Regions from separate parts of the Streptomyces sp. NBC_00704 genome, predicted to be linked through region 1. Evidence: riboswitches for the same ligand, from Rfam matches in the RefSeq annotation. Region 1 holds a riboswitch; each other region holds the start of a gene.

What was found. A riboswitch is a leader RNA that binds a small molecule or an ion and turns the genes downstream of it on or off. The one in region 1 is predicted to bind cobalamin.
Region 2: another riboswitch for cobalamin. It lies ahead of OG802_RS07990 (cobalamin biosynthesis protein); the one in region 1 lies ahead of OG802_RS28215 (CbtB domain-containing protein).
Region 3: another riboswitch for cobalamin. It lies ahead of OG802_RS30525 (ABC transporter substrate-binding protein); the one in region 1 lies ahead of OG802_RS28215 (CbtB domain-containing protein).
Region 4: another riboswitch for cobalamin. It lies ahead of OG802_RS23750 (ribonucleoside-diphosphate reductase subunit alpha); the one in region 1 lies ahead of OG802_RS28215 (CbtB domain-containing protein).

Annotation. Positions count from the first base shown of each region.
Region 1 covers NZ_CP109000.1:6,497,634-6,501,838, forward strand. Annotated here, with positions in the region: gene OG802_RS28205 (Fur family transcriptional regulator) at 1-169, opposite strand, end outside; gene OG802_RS28210 (cysteine desulfurase-like protein) at 273-1,502, opposite strand; cobalamin riboswitch at 1,648-1,806, shown strand; gene OG802_RS28215 (CbtB domain-containing protein) at 1,844-2,065, shown strand; gene OG802_RS28220 (CbtA family protein) at 2,085-2,849, shown strand; gene OG802_RS28225 (histidine phosphatase family protein) at 3,000-3,635, opposite strand; gene OG802_RS28230 (allantoin permease) at 3,881-4,205, opposite strand, start outside.
Region 2 covers NZ_CP109000.1:1,797,188-1,801,392, reverse strand. Annotated here, with positions in the region: gene OG802_RS07995 (cobyric acid synthase) at 1-1,057, opposite strand, end outside; gene OG802_RS07990 (cobalamin biosynthesis protein) at 1,054-2,019, opposite strand; cobalamin riboswitch at 2,128-2,269, opposite strand; gene OG802_RS07985 (hypothetical protein) at 2,454-2,675, opposite strand; gene OG802_RS07980 (inorganic phosphate transporter) at 2,710-3,996, opposite strand.
Region 3 covers NZ_CP109000.1:7,036,170-7,040,374, forward strand. Annotated here, with positions in the region: gene OG802_RS30515 (superoxide dismutase) at 1-603, shown strand, start outside; gene OG802_RS30520 (IS30 family transposase) at 730-1,923, opposite strand; cobalamin riboswitch at 2,248-2,423, shown strand; gene OG802_RS30525 (ABC transporter substrate-binding protein) at 2,478-3,527, shown strand; gene OG802_RS30530 (FecCD family ABC transporter permease) at 3,524-4,205, shown strand, end outside.
Region 4 covers NZ_CP109000.1:5,434,220-5,438,424, reverse strand. Annotated here, with positions in the region: gene mctP (monocarboxylate uptake permease MctP) at 1-1,194, shown strand, start outside; gene OG802_RS23755 (GNAT family N-acetyltransferase) at 1,301-1,807, shown strand; cobalamin riboswitch at 1,860-1,995, shown strand; gene OG802_RS23750 (ribonucleoside-diphosphate reductase subunit alpha) at 2,119-4,205, shown strand, end outside.

The sequences.
Region 1 (4,205 bases):
CCTGCACGGAGATGTGGCCCACGCGGCCGCGGACGCCGGAGGCGATCGCCTCGACGTCCAGGTGATCGCCTTCGCGGACGGTCTCGAGCAGCGCGACCCGGGCGGCCGTCACCCGCAGGCCGGCACCGCGCAGCTCCTCGGCGGTGGTCGGAGTACGGGGGGCTGTCATGACGTCGAACCTACGGCATAAACACGAACGATTCAATAAAACGAACGATGCAAGTCTGGAGAACGCCGCGCGCCGCCGCGCACCGGGCCGTTCACCCCGCCCTTCACCCGGCCGTGCGCGGGGACGCCGGGCGCAGGAACGAGGACAGCCCGTCGAGGAGCCGGTCGACGTCCCCGGCGTCGTTGTACGGCGCGAGCCCCACCCGCAGCGACGGGTCCGGCAGCTTCAGCGCCGCGAAGACCTCGTGGGCGTAGAACGAGCCCGCCGGGGCCACCACGCCCCGCGCCGCCAGATGCGCCTGCGCCTCCCGGGCGTCCCGGCCCTCCAGGGTCATCAGAAGCGTGGGCGTGCGGTCCGCCGCCTTCGAGTGGACGGTGACGTCGTCGCCCAGCGCCCGCAGCCCCTCCTCGATCCCGGCGCGCAGCGCGTTCTCGTGCTCGTGCAGGGACTCCAGCGAGCGCCGCAGCCGCTCCCTGCGGGGCGCGTCCGGCGCACCGCCGTCCAGGTCCGCCAGGAAGTCCACCGCGGCCGTTGCGCCCGCCAGCACCTCGTAGGGCAGCGTCCCGAACTCGAAGCGCTCCGGCACGGCGTCGCTGGAGGGCAGCAGCTTGTCCGGCGCGAGGGCCTCCAGGACGTCCGGCGACCCGGCGAGCACACCGCAGTGCGGCCCGAGGAACTTGTACGGCGAGCAGACGAACAGGTCGGCGCCCAGCGCCCGCACGTCCACGAGGCGGTGCGCGGCGTAGTGCACCCCGTCCACGTGGACCAGCGCGCCGGCCTCGTGCGCCCGGTCGGCGATCCGGCGCACCGGCACCACGGAGCCCAGCACGTTCGAGGCCGCCGTCACCGCGACCAGCCGCGTCCGGGACGACAGCGCCCGCTCGTAGGAGCCGAGGTCCAGTTCCGTGGTCGCCTCGTCGATCTCGATCCAGCGCACGGTCACCCCGGCGCGCTCCGCCGCCTGGATCCACGGGCGCACGTTCGCGTCGTGGTCCAGCCGGCTCAGGACGATCTCGTCGCCCGGCCGCCAGGTCTTGGCCAGGTGCCGTGAGAAGTCGTAGGTGAGCTGCGTGGCGCTGCGCCCGTGCACGACGCCGTTCGCGGGCGCCCCCAGCAGATCCGCGTAGGCGGCCCGGAACCCGGCGACCGCCGACTCGGCGTTGCGCTCGGAGGCGCTGACCGTGCCGCGGTTGGACAGCGGCCCGGTCATGGTCCGGGCGATCGCCTCGGCGACCGGCGCGGGCGTCTGCGTCCCGCCCGGCCCGTCGAAGAAGGCGAACCCGTGGGCGAGGGAGGGGAAGTGGGACCGGAGGGCGACGACGTCGATGGGCATGGCCCCGACTCTGGCACCGGTCGCGCCGCCCCACCAGTGGATCGCGCCGCGGGCCGGCGCCGCCGCGGCCTGCGCGCCCGGCGCCGACGCGTGATCCGGGCCACCCGGCGGCCGAGAACACCGTCACGCCAGGTGATGCGCTATTGGCCATGGACGCGACACACGGTACCGTCGCTCTGATATCGACGACGGAAGTCACGGAAGCCGGTGGGAATCCGGCACGGTCGCGCCACTGTGATCGGTGCGCCGCCCCGCAAGGGCGCGCATCGCGAGTCAGACCCGGGGCCGTCGTCCTGTGCACCACCGAGATGGGACGCGAACTCCCAGAGGAGGCCCTGCCCATGGCGCAGCATGTCGCCCAGCCGACCGCCACCAGCCCTGTCGTACCCGCCAAGCTGCCGCTGAGGGACATCGCCCCCTGGGCCGTCTTCTTCGGCGTCCTGATGCTGGTCCTGCTCTACTTCGTCGGCGCCGAGCAGGGCGCCACGGCCGTGGTCTCCGGCGAGGGCGTCCACGAGTGGGTGCACGACGCCCGTCACCTGCTCGGCTTCCCCTGCCACTGACAAGGGGCGCCGCACCCGCATGAATTCCGCAACGGTAAGAAACCTGCTCGTCCGGGGCATGCTCGCCGGCCTCGGGGCCGGCGTGCTCGCCCTGGTGGTGGCGTACTTCCTCGGTGAGCCGAGCGTCGACAGCGCGATCGGCTTCGAGGAGTCCCACGCCCCCGCGCACGAGCACGAGGTCGAACTCGTCTCCCGCAGCCTGCAGTCCACCGCCGGTCTGGCCACCGGCGTCCTGGTCTACGGGGTGGCCTTCGGCGGCATCGCCGCCATGGCCTACTGCTTCGCCCTGGGCCGCGTCGGACGCTTCGGCCCCCGGGCCACGGCGCTGCTGCTGTCCGGGGCCGCACTGCTCACCGTGTACGTCGTGCCCTTCCTCAAGTACCCGGCCAACCCGCCCGCCGTCGGCGACCACGACACGATCGCCAAGCGCACCACCCTGTACTTCCTGATGATGGTGCTCGGCGTGCTCCTGGCGATCGCCGCGGTCATCGCCGGCAAGCGGCTCGCGCCGAGACTCGGCAACTGGAACGCCACGGTGGTGTCCGTGGCCGGCTTCGTCGTCGTGATCGGCCTGGCGTACGGGTTCCTGCCCGCCGTCAACGAGGTGCCGGCGGACTTCCCGGCCACGCTGCTGTGGCGGTTCCGCCTCTCGTCGCTCGCCATGCAGGCGACGATGTGGGCGGCGTTCGGCCTCGCCTTCGGCGAACTGGCCGAGCGGCTGCTGAATCCCCGCCCGGCGACGAGGCCCGCGGGCACGACCACGACGGCCGCCGCCCCCAACTGACCTGTCCGCAAGGCGGGTCGACCGGTACCGGCACGACGAGAGGGCTCCTGGGACCACCCGGGGGCCCTCTCTCGACGGCGGACGGCGACGACGACGGCCCGCCCCCGGGAACCCCCTCCGCCCGCCCCTCCGACGGCCGATGACGCGGCGTCACGCCCCGTCGGGACAGGCCTCGTCCGGTCGCAGGGGCTCTCCGGTCCGCAGGTTCCAGCGGCCGTCGCGCCCGCTGAGCGAGGTGGCCGTGAGCGGCGGCACGTCGAGCCGCCAGAAGGCCGTCACGGGCGTCCCCAGCACATGGACGACGGCCGCCCGCACGATCTCCGGCTCGACCACCGCGAGGGTGCGGCCCTCCCGCGACGACGACTCCAGCCAGCGGGCCACCCGCGCGCACAGGTCCTCGACGGACTCCCCGCCGTGCGGCGCGCAACCGGGATCGGCGAGCCAGCGCGCCACCGCCTCCGGCTCGGCCGCGCCCACCTCGGCGAGGGTCAGCCCCCGCCAGCGCCCCACGTCCAGCCCGGCCAACTCCACCGGCTCCACCGGCTCGACTGGTTTCGCGGCAGCCGGGGAACCGGCCGCCCGTTCCGGGGCGAGGCCCAGCGCGGCGGCCGTCTCCCGGCAGCGCACGGTGGGAGACGTCACGACCCGCCCGCCCGTGGGCAGCGCGCCGGCCGCCGCGCGGGCGCGGGCCGCCCCGGCGTCGTCGATCGGGGCTCCGTCGTCGAAACGGGCCAGTCGCAGCGACGCGTTCATGGCGGGCGAGACGAAGGTGACACGGCTCGTCACGTGATGCTCCTCCACAGGCGCGCGGTTCGCCGGCCTCCGTGCCGAGAACTTCGCGGTCGGCGGTCGGCGGTCGATCGCCGTGCGGGCAGCGGCCGTTCGGGCGTCGGCCGCCCGGCGTCCTGGCCGCGGCCCCCGACGCGCGCCCGCGGATGCGTACACGGGTGCGACCGGCGTCGGCAAGCTACCACAGGGGCGCGGCGCGCAGGCCGGGCGGCGGGACGGGGCCCGCCGCCCGGCGGCGCGGTTCAGGCGGTCGACGGCCGGGCGGGCAGCACGTGGTCACCCACCGTGTCCGTGCTCAGGCACAGGGAGCAGACGACCGCGTCGTGCGTCGGGCAGGCGGCCACGTCGGGACGCTCGTAGGGCAGGCGGCAGACGTGGCAGTCGTACGTCGTGGCGCTGGGGTTGCCGTCCGCGTCGAGCAGCGGCTCGGCGATGCCGTCGTCCGAACGGCGCAGGTAGTAACGGCCCTTGGTGACGATCGCCGTCAGCGGGGTGAGGACGAACGCGATGACGGCGGCGGCCACGGGGGAGTACGGCTGGAGGGTGTCGCCGAGGGCGTGGAAGTAC
Region 2 (4,205 bases), 4.7 Mb from region 1:
CCTCGATGTGCTCGCCGAGGATCTGGAAGCCGCCGCAGACGCCGAGGACGGGCCGCCCCTCGGCGGCCCTGCGCAGGATCGCCTCGGCCAGGCCGCGTTCGCGCAGCCACCGCAGCGCCCGCACCGTGCCGCGGGTCCCCGGGATCACCACCAGGTCGGCGTCGGCCAGCTCCTCGGGACGGTCCACGAACCGCACGACGACGCCGGGTTCGGCGGCCAGCGCGTCCACGTCCGTGAAGTTCGACATCAGCGGGACCGCGCAGACGGCGACGCGCAGCACGTCCTCCCCGACCGGCGCGGCGGTGTTCGACTCGCGCACGGTGCCCCGCAGCGACACCCTCAGGCCGTCCTCCTCGTCGATGCCGAGCCCGTGCCGGAACGGCAGCACGCCGTACGTGCGCCGCCCGGTGAGCCCGTGCAGCATGTCCAGTCCCGGCTCCAGCAGGGAGACGTCGCCGCGGAACTTGTTCACGAGGAACCCGGCGACCAGCGCCTGGTCCTCGGGGGACAGCAGCGCGACGGTCCCGAAGAACGAGGCGAAGACCCCGCCGCGGTCGATGTCGCCCACGACCAGCACGGGCAGCCCGGCGTTGCGGGCGATCCCCATGTTGACGATGTCCGTCCGCCGCAGATTGATCTCGGCGGGACTTCCGGCCCCCTCACAGATCACCGCGTCATACGTGCCCCGCAACTCGGCGAGACAGTCGAGAACGGTCCCGAGGAGCTGCTGCTGCCGCCCGCCGTGGTAGCCGCGGGCGCTCATCTCGCCCACCGGCCTGCCCAGCAGCACCACCTGACTGCTCCGCTCCCCGCCGGGCTTGAGCAGCACCGGGTTCATCAGCGCGGTCGGCTCGATGCGGCAGGCCTGCGCCTGCATGGCCTGCGCCCGCCCGATCTCGGCGCCCTCGCGCGTGACGAACGAGTTCAGCGACATGTTCTGCGCCTTGAACGGCGCGACCTTCACCCCCTGCCGGACCAGCCACCGGCAGATCCCGGCCGTGACGACGCTCTTGCCGGCGTCGGAGGTGGTGCCGGCCACCAGCAGGCCCCCGCTCATGACATACGCCCCTTCCGCGCGTCGAGCGCCCTTGTCGCGACCCGGCGCGCGGCGACGGTCACGCCGAGCGCGAGCAGGCCGACGCGGCGCGAGAGCCGCGCCGCACGTTCGATGTCCCCGGCGACGACGGGCCGCCCGGCCGCCCCGTTCAGCACGGGCCGGTGCTCGACGCGGCCGCCGTACGACAGGGTCCCGCCCAGCCGCACCCCGAGGGCGCCCGCGAAGGACGCCTCCACCGGGCCGGCGTTGGGACTGGGGTGCCTGCGGGCGTCGGCGCGCCAGGCCCGCACCGCGCCCCGGGGGTCGTCCCCGGCGGCCGCGGCGAGCACGGCGGTCAGCCGCGCCCCGGGCCAGCCGGCGACGTCGTCGAGCCGCGCCGACGCCCACCCGTAGCGCAGATGGCGCGGCGACCGGTGCCCGACCATGGCGTCGAGGGTGTTGACGGCGCGGAACCCGGCCAGCCCCGGCACACCGGCCACGGCGCCCCACACCAGGGCGCCGACGACGGCGTCGGAGGTGTTCTCGGCGACGGACTCCACCACGGCGCGGGCGATCCCGTCGGCGTCCAGGGCCTGCGGGTCGCGCCCGCACAGCCGCGGCAGCCGTTCCCGGGCCGTGTCGACGTCCCCGGCCTCCAGGGCGCGCGCGATGCCCCGAGCCTCGCGCACGAGGGAGGCGCCCCCGACGACGGACCAGGTGGCGGCGGCGGTCAGGGCGACGGATGCGGTGGGGGAGCGGCGCACGGTCCGCGCGGCGACGGCCCCCAGGGCGACGGCGCCGCCCGCGCACACCGCGGTGTGCAGGGCGCCCCAGCCCCGGTGGTCCCGCCACAGCAGCCGCTCCACGGCGCCCGCGGCCCGGCCGAACGCGGCGACCGGATGCCCTCGGCGGGGGTCGCCGAGGAGCAGGTCGCCGAGGAGGCCGGCGGCGGCGCCGTACGCGTGAACGCGATCGGCACCCATCGGCTCAGCCGGCCGTGCGGGCGGCCGACGGGCTGGGGGTGGCGCGCGAGGCGCTCGACGGGCAGCCGAACATGGCTATGTGTCCTCACTCAGGGTGTCCACGCCCTGGTTCGACGAGACCGCGGCGAGAGTTCCTGGCTCCCGGGGGTTACTACCCCGGTGACAGTGGCGGGACCGCGCCGGATTCACACCGGCTTCCTCTTCTGCCGCCGTACATGGCCCGGGCAGTCCACCACGGGCCCGGAAGGGCCGTCAACTTGCCGTTGACCTGCGGGGGGAGAGTGTGCAGAACCCCACACGCGGGCGATCGCCGCGGTCACACGCGAAGGGGTGCGGGACGGCGACCCGTCCCGCACCCCTCGGTGTCCCTGTGCCCCGATGTCCGGGTGGCCCGGTGGCCAGGTGTTCTGCTGTTCCGGTGTCCTGGTGGCCCGTCAGGCCACGATCAGGGAGATCCCGTACGCCACCGCCGCCGCGCAGGCGGCGAAGCACGCGTACGCGCCCGTCACCGCGAGGGCGGCCGAACCGCCCTCGGCCGTGGCGCGCTCCTGGCGCGACAGGCCCATGATGCCGAGGGTGAACAGGGCCACGAGGCCCACGGTGACCACGAGGCTGACGCCGAACACGGAGCCCAGGGCTGCCCAGTCGATCTTCATGACGCTTCTCTTCCTTCGTGCCGGACGGGCCGGATCAGACGGCCGCGGCCGGCGGCACGGCGGGGGCGACGGACTCCGGGACCGCGACCGAGGCCGGGACCGGCATCGGGGCCGAAACCGGGGCCGGGGAGGGGATGGTCGCCGTCAGATCGTCGGCGAGGGAACCCGCCGGGGGCGGGGCGACGGCCGCGATCGCCGTCGTGACGACGCCCGCGGGCTCCTCGGTGTCGTTGACGTTGGAGGCGTCGACGACCTCGCGCCGGGAGATCTTCCAGATGGCCGCGCTGGAGGCGATCAGGAAGACGGCCACCACGGCCGTGCCCCAGTCGCCCAGGCCGGTCACCTTCTCGGCGAGCGCGCCCACCAGGGCCGCCGCCGGCAGGGTCAGGCCCCAGGCCACGAACATGCGGGTCGCCGTGGACCAGCGGACCACGCCCCCCTTGCGGCCCAGGCCCGCGCCCATCACCGAACCGGAGACCGAGTGGGTGGTGGAGAGGGAGAAGCCGAGGTGGGAGGAGGCCAGGATGACCGTGGCGGCGCTGGTCTGGGCGGCGAAGCCCTGCTGCGGCTGGAGTTCGGTCAGGCCCTTGCCCATGGTGCGGATGATGCGCCAGCCGCCGAGGTAGGTGCCGAGCGCGATGGCCATGCCGGCCGAGAGGATGACCCAGGTGGGCGGGTCGGAGTCGGGGGCCACGGCGCCGCCCGCGACCAGGGCGAGGGTGATGATGCCCATCGTCTTCTGCGCGTCGTTGGTGCCGTGCGCGAGGGAGACCAGCCCGGCCGAGGCGATCTGGCCGGTGCGGTAGCCCTTCGCCGCGGCCCTGCCGTCGGCCTTCTTGCCGAGGGTGTACGACAGCCGGGTCGCGAACATCGCGGCGACGCCCGCCACGATCGGCGCCGCGACCGCCGGCAGCAGCACCTTGGTGACCAGCACGTCACCGTGGACCGCACCGCTTCCCGCGGAGGCGACGGTGGCGCCGATCAGACCGCCCATGAGGGCGTGGGAGGAGCTGGAGGGCAGGCCCACCAGCCAGGTCAGCAGATTCCAGAGGATCGCGCCGACCAGGGCGGCGAAGATGACCTCGGGACGGATGCCGGTCTCGTCGACGAGACCCTTGGAGATCGTGTTGGCGACCTCCACCGAGAGAAAAGCGCCCACAAGGTTCAGCACGGCGGACATCGCCACCGCGACCTTGGGTTTGAGTGCACCGGTCGAGATGGTCGTGGCCATCGCGTTGGCGGTGTCGTGGAAACCGTTCGTGAAATCGAACGCGAGTGCGGTGATAACCACAATCGCGAGGATCAGCGAGAAGCTTTCCATTTACCCAGGCAATCGTTCGAAGTCATTGGTGTGTCGACCGTAGGCAATCCGGGTGAACGGAAGATGAACTGGGACGGGCGTCGGGGTGTCGTTCTCCGGGGCTGTTCCCCGCCCCGTCCGACGGCCCTTCCACCGTGCCCGGCGCGGCAGTTGACGGCACGCCCGCCGGCCCGCGCCGCCGGGCGCGCGGAAGGCGCCGCGACCGGCCC
Region 3 (4,205 bases), 540 kb from region 1:
GCGGCGCTCGCCCCGGTGATCAGCCCGGAGATCATCGAGCTGCACCACGACAAGCACCACGCGGCGTACGTCAAGGGCGCGAACGACACGCTGGAGCAGCTGGCGGAGGCGCGGGACAAGGAGTCCTGGGGCTCGATCAACGGCCTGGAAAAGAACCTGGCGTTCCACCTCTCCGGGCACATCCTGCACTCCGTCTACTGGCACAACATGACCGGTGACGGCGGCGGCGAGCCGCTGGAGAAGGACGGCACGGGCGAACTCGCGGACGCCATCGCCGAGTCCTTCGGCTCCTTCCGGAACTTCAAGGCCCAGCTGACCAAGGCGTCGGCGACCACCCAGGGTTCGGGCTGGGGCGTCCTCGCCTACGAGCCGCTGTCCGGTCGTCTCATCGTCGAGCAGGTCTACGACCACCAGGGCAACGTGGGCCAGGGCTCCACCCCGATCCTGGTCTTCGACGCCTGGGAGCACGCCTTCTACCTGCAGTACAGGAACCAGAAGGTCGACTTCATCGACGCCATGTGGGCGGTCGTCAACTGGCAGGACGTGGCCAGGCGTTACGCCGCCGCCAAGGAGCGGGGCGACAGCCTGCTGCTCGCGCCCTGAGCGCGTGAGCGCATGAGCGCGTGAGCGCGACCTGCGCGTGATCGTCTTCTCACCCTCGGCACGGGGGACGGGAATGCCCCCGCAAGCCTCCGGCGGATTCTCGGGGTCCTCGCAACACCTGATGGCTTATGCGGCCGTCAGTAGATCACGCAGGCGCTCGGCTGGGGTTCTCCAGCCGAGCGTTTTGCGTGGCCGGCCGTTGAGTTGCTGGGCAACGTGTTCGAGGTCTGCGGGACTGTGCGCGGAGAGGTCGGTGCCTTTGGGGAAGTACTGCCGCAGCAGGCCGTTGGTGTTCTCGTTCGATCCGCGCTGCCAGGGCGAGTGGGGGTCGCAGAAGTAGACTGGCACGCCGGTGGCCACGGTGAACTGCTTGTGCGCGGCCATCTCGCAGCCCTGGTCCCAGGTCAGCGAGCCACGCAGGTGCTCGGGCAGGGTCTGGATCAGCGGCACCAGCACATCGCGGACTTCCTCGGCCGTGTGCCCGCCGGGCAGATGTCCGAGCAGGACGTAGCGGGTGGAGCGCTCGACCAGGGTCACTATCGCGCTCTCGCTGCGGGGGCCGACGATCAGATCGCCTTCCCAGTGGCCAGGAACAGCCCGGTCCTCGACCTCCGGCGGCCGCTCGGAGATCATCACCATCTCGTCGACGAAGCGGCGAGTGCGCTGCTCCGGGCTGCGGTGGGGCTTGCGGCGGGTGCGTCCGGTGCGCAGCGCCAGGGCGACCTCGCGGCGCAGTCCGCCGCGGGCCTGGACGTAGACCGCCTGGTAGATCGTCTCCGGACTCACGCGCATGCTCTCGTCGTCGGGGAACTCGATGAGCAGAGCGTGGCAGATCTGCTCGGGCGACCAGCGTTCCTGGAGCTTGGCCGTAGCGAAGTCGCGCAACGCTCCTTCCCGGGCCAGCTTGGAGTCCTTTGGACGCGACCGGCTCTTCGCCCATGCCCGCTGGGCTTGGTGCGGCCGGTAGACGCCGTTGACCGCACGGGCGTCGATCTCACGCTTGACGGTGGAGGCCGGCCGGCCGAGTGCCCGTCCGATCGCGCGCAGCGAGCGGCCCTCACGGCGCATGTCGGCGATCAGCTCCCGCTCGGCCACGGTGAGGAAACGGGGGTGCAGCCCGGCCTCGACCGCGGCAACGGACGGCTTCGACGCGGCAGTAACGATGGTGATCACACCGGTCGTATAGTCGATCAGGCGGCCGTCTGCATGCAGGCGCGAGTGGCCGATCTGCCGGATCCCTTGGTCCCAGTCCCGAGCGGTGCGCTCGTGGACGCCGACCTGCGCGGCGGCATCGCGGCGATGGACTCCGGCCGCACGCAGCCGCTCGTACTCCGCCCGACCGGGATGCCCGGATGTGCCGGGCTTGCCGCGACCTCGGACACCAGCCTGACGGGCCCATCCGAACGCCGTATTGCGGTTCACTCCGACTGCGCGAGCGGCAGCGGTGATGCCGCCGTCCTCCCGATCCAGCGCCTCGAAGAACTTCGCCTTCAGCACCTCAAAATCCACGATCCCCGCAACTCCCTGAACTCCAGGGTGTTGCGGGGATCAATAGAACCCGCCTCCGGCTTGCGGGGGCCTTCCGTTGAACCGCCTGCGGATGGCACCCGTGACCCACCGCACGACCTGACCCGGCGATCGCCTTGATAGCCTCGACAGGCCAGTCGAGCCACACCCGAGGCCAGGGAATCCGGTGCGAATCCGGAGCTGACGCGCAGCGGTGAGGGGGACGGGCGGGGCACGACGCCACTGGGGAACCGGGAAGGCGTCCCGTCCGGACGAACCCGAGTCCGAAGACCTGCTGGCACCTCCGCGCCCCGGCGCGGGGGACGTCCGCAGGCCAGGCTCCGCGTACGAGCCCCGACCCCAAAGGCATACCCGTGCTCCGCACCCCCGCTCTTCTCCGCGCTCCGGCGCTCGTTCTCGCGTCCGCCCTGCTGCTCACGGCCTGCGCCTCCTCCGGCGGCGATGGCGCGAGACCGGAGGCGACCTCCGCCGCCGGCCGCCCGGTCACGATCGACAACTGCGGCCACGAGGTCACCCTGAGGTCGGTCCCCGAACGGGCCGTCTCCCTCAACCAGGGCACCACGGAGATCCTGCTCTCCCTCGGCCTCGCCGACCGCATGGCCGGTACGGCGACCTGGACCGACCCGGTGATGAAGGGCGTGGAGGAGGCCAACGCGTCCGTGCCGCGCCTCGCCGACAACACGCCCTCCTTCGAGAAGGTCCTGGACGCCGAACCCGACTTCGTCACCGCCTCGTTCGTCTCCACCCTGGGCAAGGGCGGGGTCGCCACCCGCGAGCAGTTCGAGAAGCTCGGCGTGCCCACGTACGTCTCACCGTCCGACTGCTCGGGCAAGGACAACGACAGCGGCGGCGACGGATCGCGCAGCGAGCCGCTCACCCTCGACGCCGTGTACGGCGAAATCCGCGACCTGGCCCGCGCGTTCGGCGTCGAGGAGCGCGGGGAGAAGCTCGTCACGCGGCTGAAGCAGCGGGTACGCACCGCCACCGCCGCACTGGACGCCTCCGACGTCTCACTCATGTACTGGTTCGCCAACTCCCAGTCGCCCTACCTGGCCGGCTGCTGCGGCGCGCCCGGCGCCATCACCCGCGCCGTCGGAGCGAAGAACGCCTTCTCCGACACCCACGACGAATGGCCCCAGATCAACTGGGAGACCGTCGCCGACCGTGACCCCGACGTCATCGTGATCGGCGACCTGACCCGCAAGCAGCAGACCGCCGAGACCGCCGCCGCAAAGATCCGCTTCCTCGAGACCCACCCCGCCACGCGCAACCTGAGCGCAGTGCGGAAGAACCGGTACGTCCTGCTGAGCGGCCAGGCGATGAACCCGTCCATCCGCACGATCGAGGGGATCGAGAAGGTCGCGGCCGGTCTGCGCGACTTCGGACTCGCCAAGTGAGCGTCCGCACACTCGTGTTGTCGGTCTGCGGACTGGCCGCGCTGCTGGCCTCCACAGCCGTGGCTGTGACCATCGGACCGGCCGACATCTCCACGGGGGACGTCTGGGCGGCCGTCGCGGCCCATCTCGGCCTCGGCGAGAGCACGTTGGCCCCGCTGCGCGACGGCATCGTGTGGAACCTGCGGATGCCGCGCACGCTGCTCGCCGCCGTGTGCGGGGCCGGGCTCGCCGTGTGCGGGACGGTCATGCAGTCACTGCTGCGCAACCCGCTGGCCGATCCGTTCGTGCTCGGCGTGTCGTCCGGTGCGTCCACGGGGGCGGTCGCGGTGGTCGTGCTGGGAGTGGGCGGGGGAGCGGTGTCCCTGTCGGCGGGCGCCTTCCTCGGCGCGCTGCTCTCCTTCGCCCTGGTGCTGCTGCTCAGCCACACCCTCGGGGGAAGCACCGACCGAGTCGTCCTGTCCGGGGTGGCCGCCATGCAGCTGTTCTCCGCTCTGACCTCCTTCATCGTCCTCACCTCGGCCGGCGCCGAGACCACCCGGGGCGTGCTGTTCTGGCTGCTGGGCTCGCTCACCGGCGCCGACTGGGGACAGGTGCTGCTCTGCGCCGGCGTACTCGCCGTCGTCCTGGCCGTCTGCCTCGGGCACGCCCGCACCCTGGACGCCTTCGCCTTCGGCGACG
Region 4 (4,205 bases), 1.1 Mb from region 1:
CTCCAGCTCGTCGGCATCCAGGCCGTGCTCGACGTGATGGGCGTCGGCGGCGGCGAGAACACCAACTGGTTCGTGAAGGACCTGCCGCTGCTCATCGCCTTCGGCGTGCTGGCGGCCTACACGTACTCCTCGGGTCTGCGGGCCCCCGCGCTGATCGCGTTCGTGAAGGACACCCTGATCTACATCGTCATCGCGGTGGCGATCATCTACATCCCGGTCAAGCTCGGCGGGTTCGACGACATCTTCGCCAAGGCCGGCGAGGCGTTCAGCCAGACCAACCCGGCGACGGGCAAGCCGCGCGGCGCGCTCGCCCCGGCGGACCCGGGCCAGTGGACCTACGCGACGCTCGCGCTGGGCTCGGCCCTGGCGCTGTTCATGTACCCGCACTCCATCACCGCGACGCTGTCCTCGCGCAGCCGTGAGGTGATCCGCCGCAACACCACGATCCTGCCGCTGTACTCGCTGATGCTGGGCCTGCTCGCCCTGCTGGGCTTCATGGCGATCGCGGCCGGCGTCAAGGTCACCAACGGGCAGCTGGCGATCCCGCAGCTGTTCGAGGACATGTTCCCGTCCTGGTTCGCCGGTGTGGCGTTCGCGGCCATCGGCATCGGCGCGCTGGTGCCGGCCGCCATCATGTCGATCGCGGCCGCGAACCTCTTCACCCGCAACATCTACAAGGACTTCATCAGGCCGGACGCGACGCCGGCCCAGGAGACCAAGGTCTCCAAGCTGGTCTCGCTGCTGGTGAAGGTGGGCGCGCTGGTCTTCGTCCTCACCATGGACAAGACGGTCGCCATCAACTTCCAGCTGCTGGGCGGGATCTGGATCCTGCAGACCTTCCCGGCCCTGGTCGGCGGCCTGTTCACCCGCTGGTTCCACCGCTGGGCGCTGCTCGCCGGCTGGGCCGTCGGCATGGTCTACGGCACCTTCGCCGCGTACGGGGTCGCCTCCCCCACGCAGAAGCACTTCGGCGGCTCCTCCAAGGAGATCCCGGGCATCGGGGAGATCGGCTACATCGGCCTGACGGCGTTCGTCCTCAACGTCGTCGTCGCGGTCGTCCTGACGTTCGTCCTGAAGGCGGCCAAGGCCCCCGACGGGATCGACGAGACGAAGCCGGAGGACTACGCGGCGGACGCGGGCGACCCGGGCGTGCAGGTCGAACTGCCGCCGGCCACCGCGGGCGCCTCGCACTAGCCACGCCGAGGGCCCTCACGGGCCGCGTGGCCGCGTGTTCGGCACGGGCGGGCCGCCGGAGAAATCCGGCGGCCCGCCCGCGTGCGTCTGCGGCACACTGCGCCGCATGGACATACGGATCAGGAAGGCGCTGCCCGCCGAGTACGCCCCCCTCGGCGACATCACCGCTCAGGCCTACCTCCGGGACGCTCTCCTCGACTACGGCGAGGAGGACCCGTACCTGCCCGTGCTGAAGGACGTCGCCGCGCGGGCGGCCGCCGCCGAGGTCCTGGTGGCCGTGGACGGCGACCGGCTCCTCGGGGGCGTCACCTTCGTGGCCGGTCCCGGTCCGGTCGCCGACATCGCGCGGCCCGGCGAGGCCGAGATCCGGGCGCTCGCGGTCGCGCACGCGGCGCGCGGCCGGGGAGCCGGGGAGGCGCTCGTGCGGGCCTGTCTCGACCGGGCGCGGGCCACGCCGGGCTGCACGGCCGTCGTCCTGTCGAGTCAGCGCGCCATGCGCACCGCGCACCGGATCTACGAACGTCTCGGCTTCGTCCGCACACCCGAGCGGGACTGGAATCCCGTGCCGGACCTGGACGACCTCACTCTGCTCACCTATCAGTTGACGCTCTGAAACCACCTCGACACAACATCTGGGGGTGGCGTGACGGACGAGCACAAGATGTATGCTCATGCTCGCTGTCGCCGCAGGGGAATCCGGTGCGAATCCGGAACTGTCCCGCAACGGTGTACTCGCGTGCATCCATACCCGTATGCGCACGCCTGTTCAGTCCGAGATCCTGCCGACAGCGTGCCCGGCCGTCCGGTCCGGGCCCCTGACGTCCGGGTCTCGCGGAGTGGACCGGTGGACGCGACGCCCCCGCGCGCTCGTGTGCTGCCCCCTGCCCTGCGCAAGGCCCCCTGCCGAGCGAGGGAGAGCCCCACGTGACCATCGCGCCCGCCGAACCGGCCTCAGTCACCGAGCTGAAGACCGACGGTCCCGGGACCGCGTTGCTGCGCACCCTGACCGAGCTGACCGCCGATCTGCCCGACGCCGACCCCGGCCGGGTCGCCGCCGCGGCCCTGCGCGGCCGGTCCGCCCGGGGCGCCGCCGAGATCACCGCGGAGCTGCGCGAGCTGGCCACGGAGGCGGCCGCCGGCCTGATCTCCGAGGACCCCGCGTACTCGAAGCTGGCCGCCCGGCTGCTGACGATCGGCATCGCCGCGGAGGCCGCCTCCCAGGGCGTCACGTCGTTCACCGAGTCGGTCGCCGTCGGCCACCGCGAGGGCCTGATCGCCGACCGCACCGCCGCGTTCGTGCGCGTCCACGCGGCCCGCCTCGACGCGCTGATCGACACCGCGGCCGACGACCGCTTCGGTTACTTCGGACTGCGCACCCTGCACAGCCGCTACCTGCTGCGGCACCCCCTCACCCGCAAGGTCGTCGAGACGCCCCAGCACTTCCTGCTGCGCGTCGCCGCCGGTCTGGCCGAGGACGACAGCGCCCGCGCCCTGGACGAAGTCGCCGCGCTCTACCGGCTGATGAGCCGGCTGGACTACCTGCCGTCCTCCCCCACGCTCTTCAACTCCGGCACCCGCCACCCCCAGATGTCGTCCTGCTACCTCCTCGACTCCCCGCTGGACGAGCTGGACTCCATCTACGACCGCTACCACCAGGTGGCCCGGCTGTCGAAGCACGCCGGGGGCATCGGGCTGTCGTACTCCCGCATCCGCAGCCGCGGTTCGCTGATCCGGGGCACCAACGGGCACTCCAACGGCATCGTGCCGTTCCTGAAGACGCTGGACGCCTCCGTCGCCGCGGTGAACCAGGGCGGCCGGCGCAAGGGCGCGGCCGCCGTCTACCTGGAGACCTGGCACTCCGACATCGAGGAGTTCCTGGAGCTGCGGGACAACACGGGTGAGGACGCCCGCCGCACGCACAACCTGAACCTCGCGCACTGGATCCCGGACGAGTTCATGCGCCGGGTCAACGCCGACCAGCCGTGGTCGCTGTTCTCCCCGGCCGACGTGCCCGAGCTGGTCGACCTGTGGGGCGAGGAGTTCGACGCGGCCTACCGCAAGGCCGAGGCGGACGGCCTGGCGAAGAAGACCATCCCGGCCCGTGACCTGTACGGCCGGATGATGCGCACCCTGGCGCAGACCGGCAACGGCTGGATGACCTTCAAGGACGCGGCCAACCGCACCGCCAACCAGACGGCCGAGCCGGGCCACGTCGTGCACTCCTCCAACCTCTGCACGGAGATCCTGGAGGTCACCGACGACGGCGAGACGGCCGTGTGCAACCTGGGCTCGGTGAACCTCGGCGCGTTCGTCGACACGGCGGCCGGCGACATCGACTGGGAGCGGCTGGACGAGACCGTCCGCACCGCCGTCACCTTCCTCGACCGCGTCGTCGACATCAACTTCTACCCGACCGAGCAGGCGGGCCGCTCCAACGCGCGCTGGCGGCCGGTCGGCCTGGGCGCGATGGGCCTCCAGGACGTCTTCTTCAAGCTGCGGCTGCCCTTCGACTCGCCCGAGGCCAGGGCCCTGTCCACCCGTATCGCCGAGCGCGTGATGCTCGCCGCCTACGAGGCCTCCGCCGAACTGGCCGAGCGCAACGGCCCCCTTCCCGCCTGGGAGAAGACCCGGACCGCCAGGGGCGTGCTGCACCCCGACCACTATGGCGTCGACTTCGCCTGGCCCGAGCGCTGGGCGGCGCTGCGCGAGCGGATCGCCGCCACCGGCATGCGCAACTCGCTGCTGCTCGCCATCGCGCCCACCGCCACCATCGCCTCCATCGCGGGCGTCTACGAGTGCATCGAGCCGCAGGTGTCCAACCTGTTCAAGCGCGAGACGCTGTCCGGCGAGTTCCTCCAGGTCAACTCGTACCTGGTGCGGGAGCTCAAGGAGCTGGGCGTGTGGGACGCGCGCACCCGGGAGGCGCTGCGCGAGGCGAACGGCTCGGTGCAGGGCTTCGCGTGGATCCCGGCCGAGGTGCGCGACCTGTACCGCACGGCGTGGGAGATCCC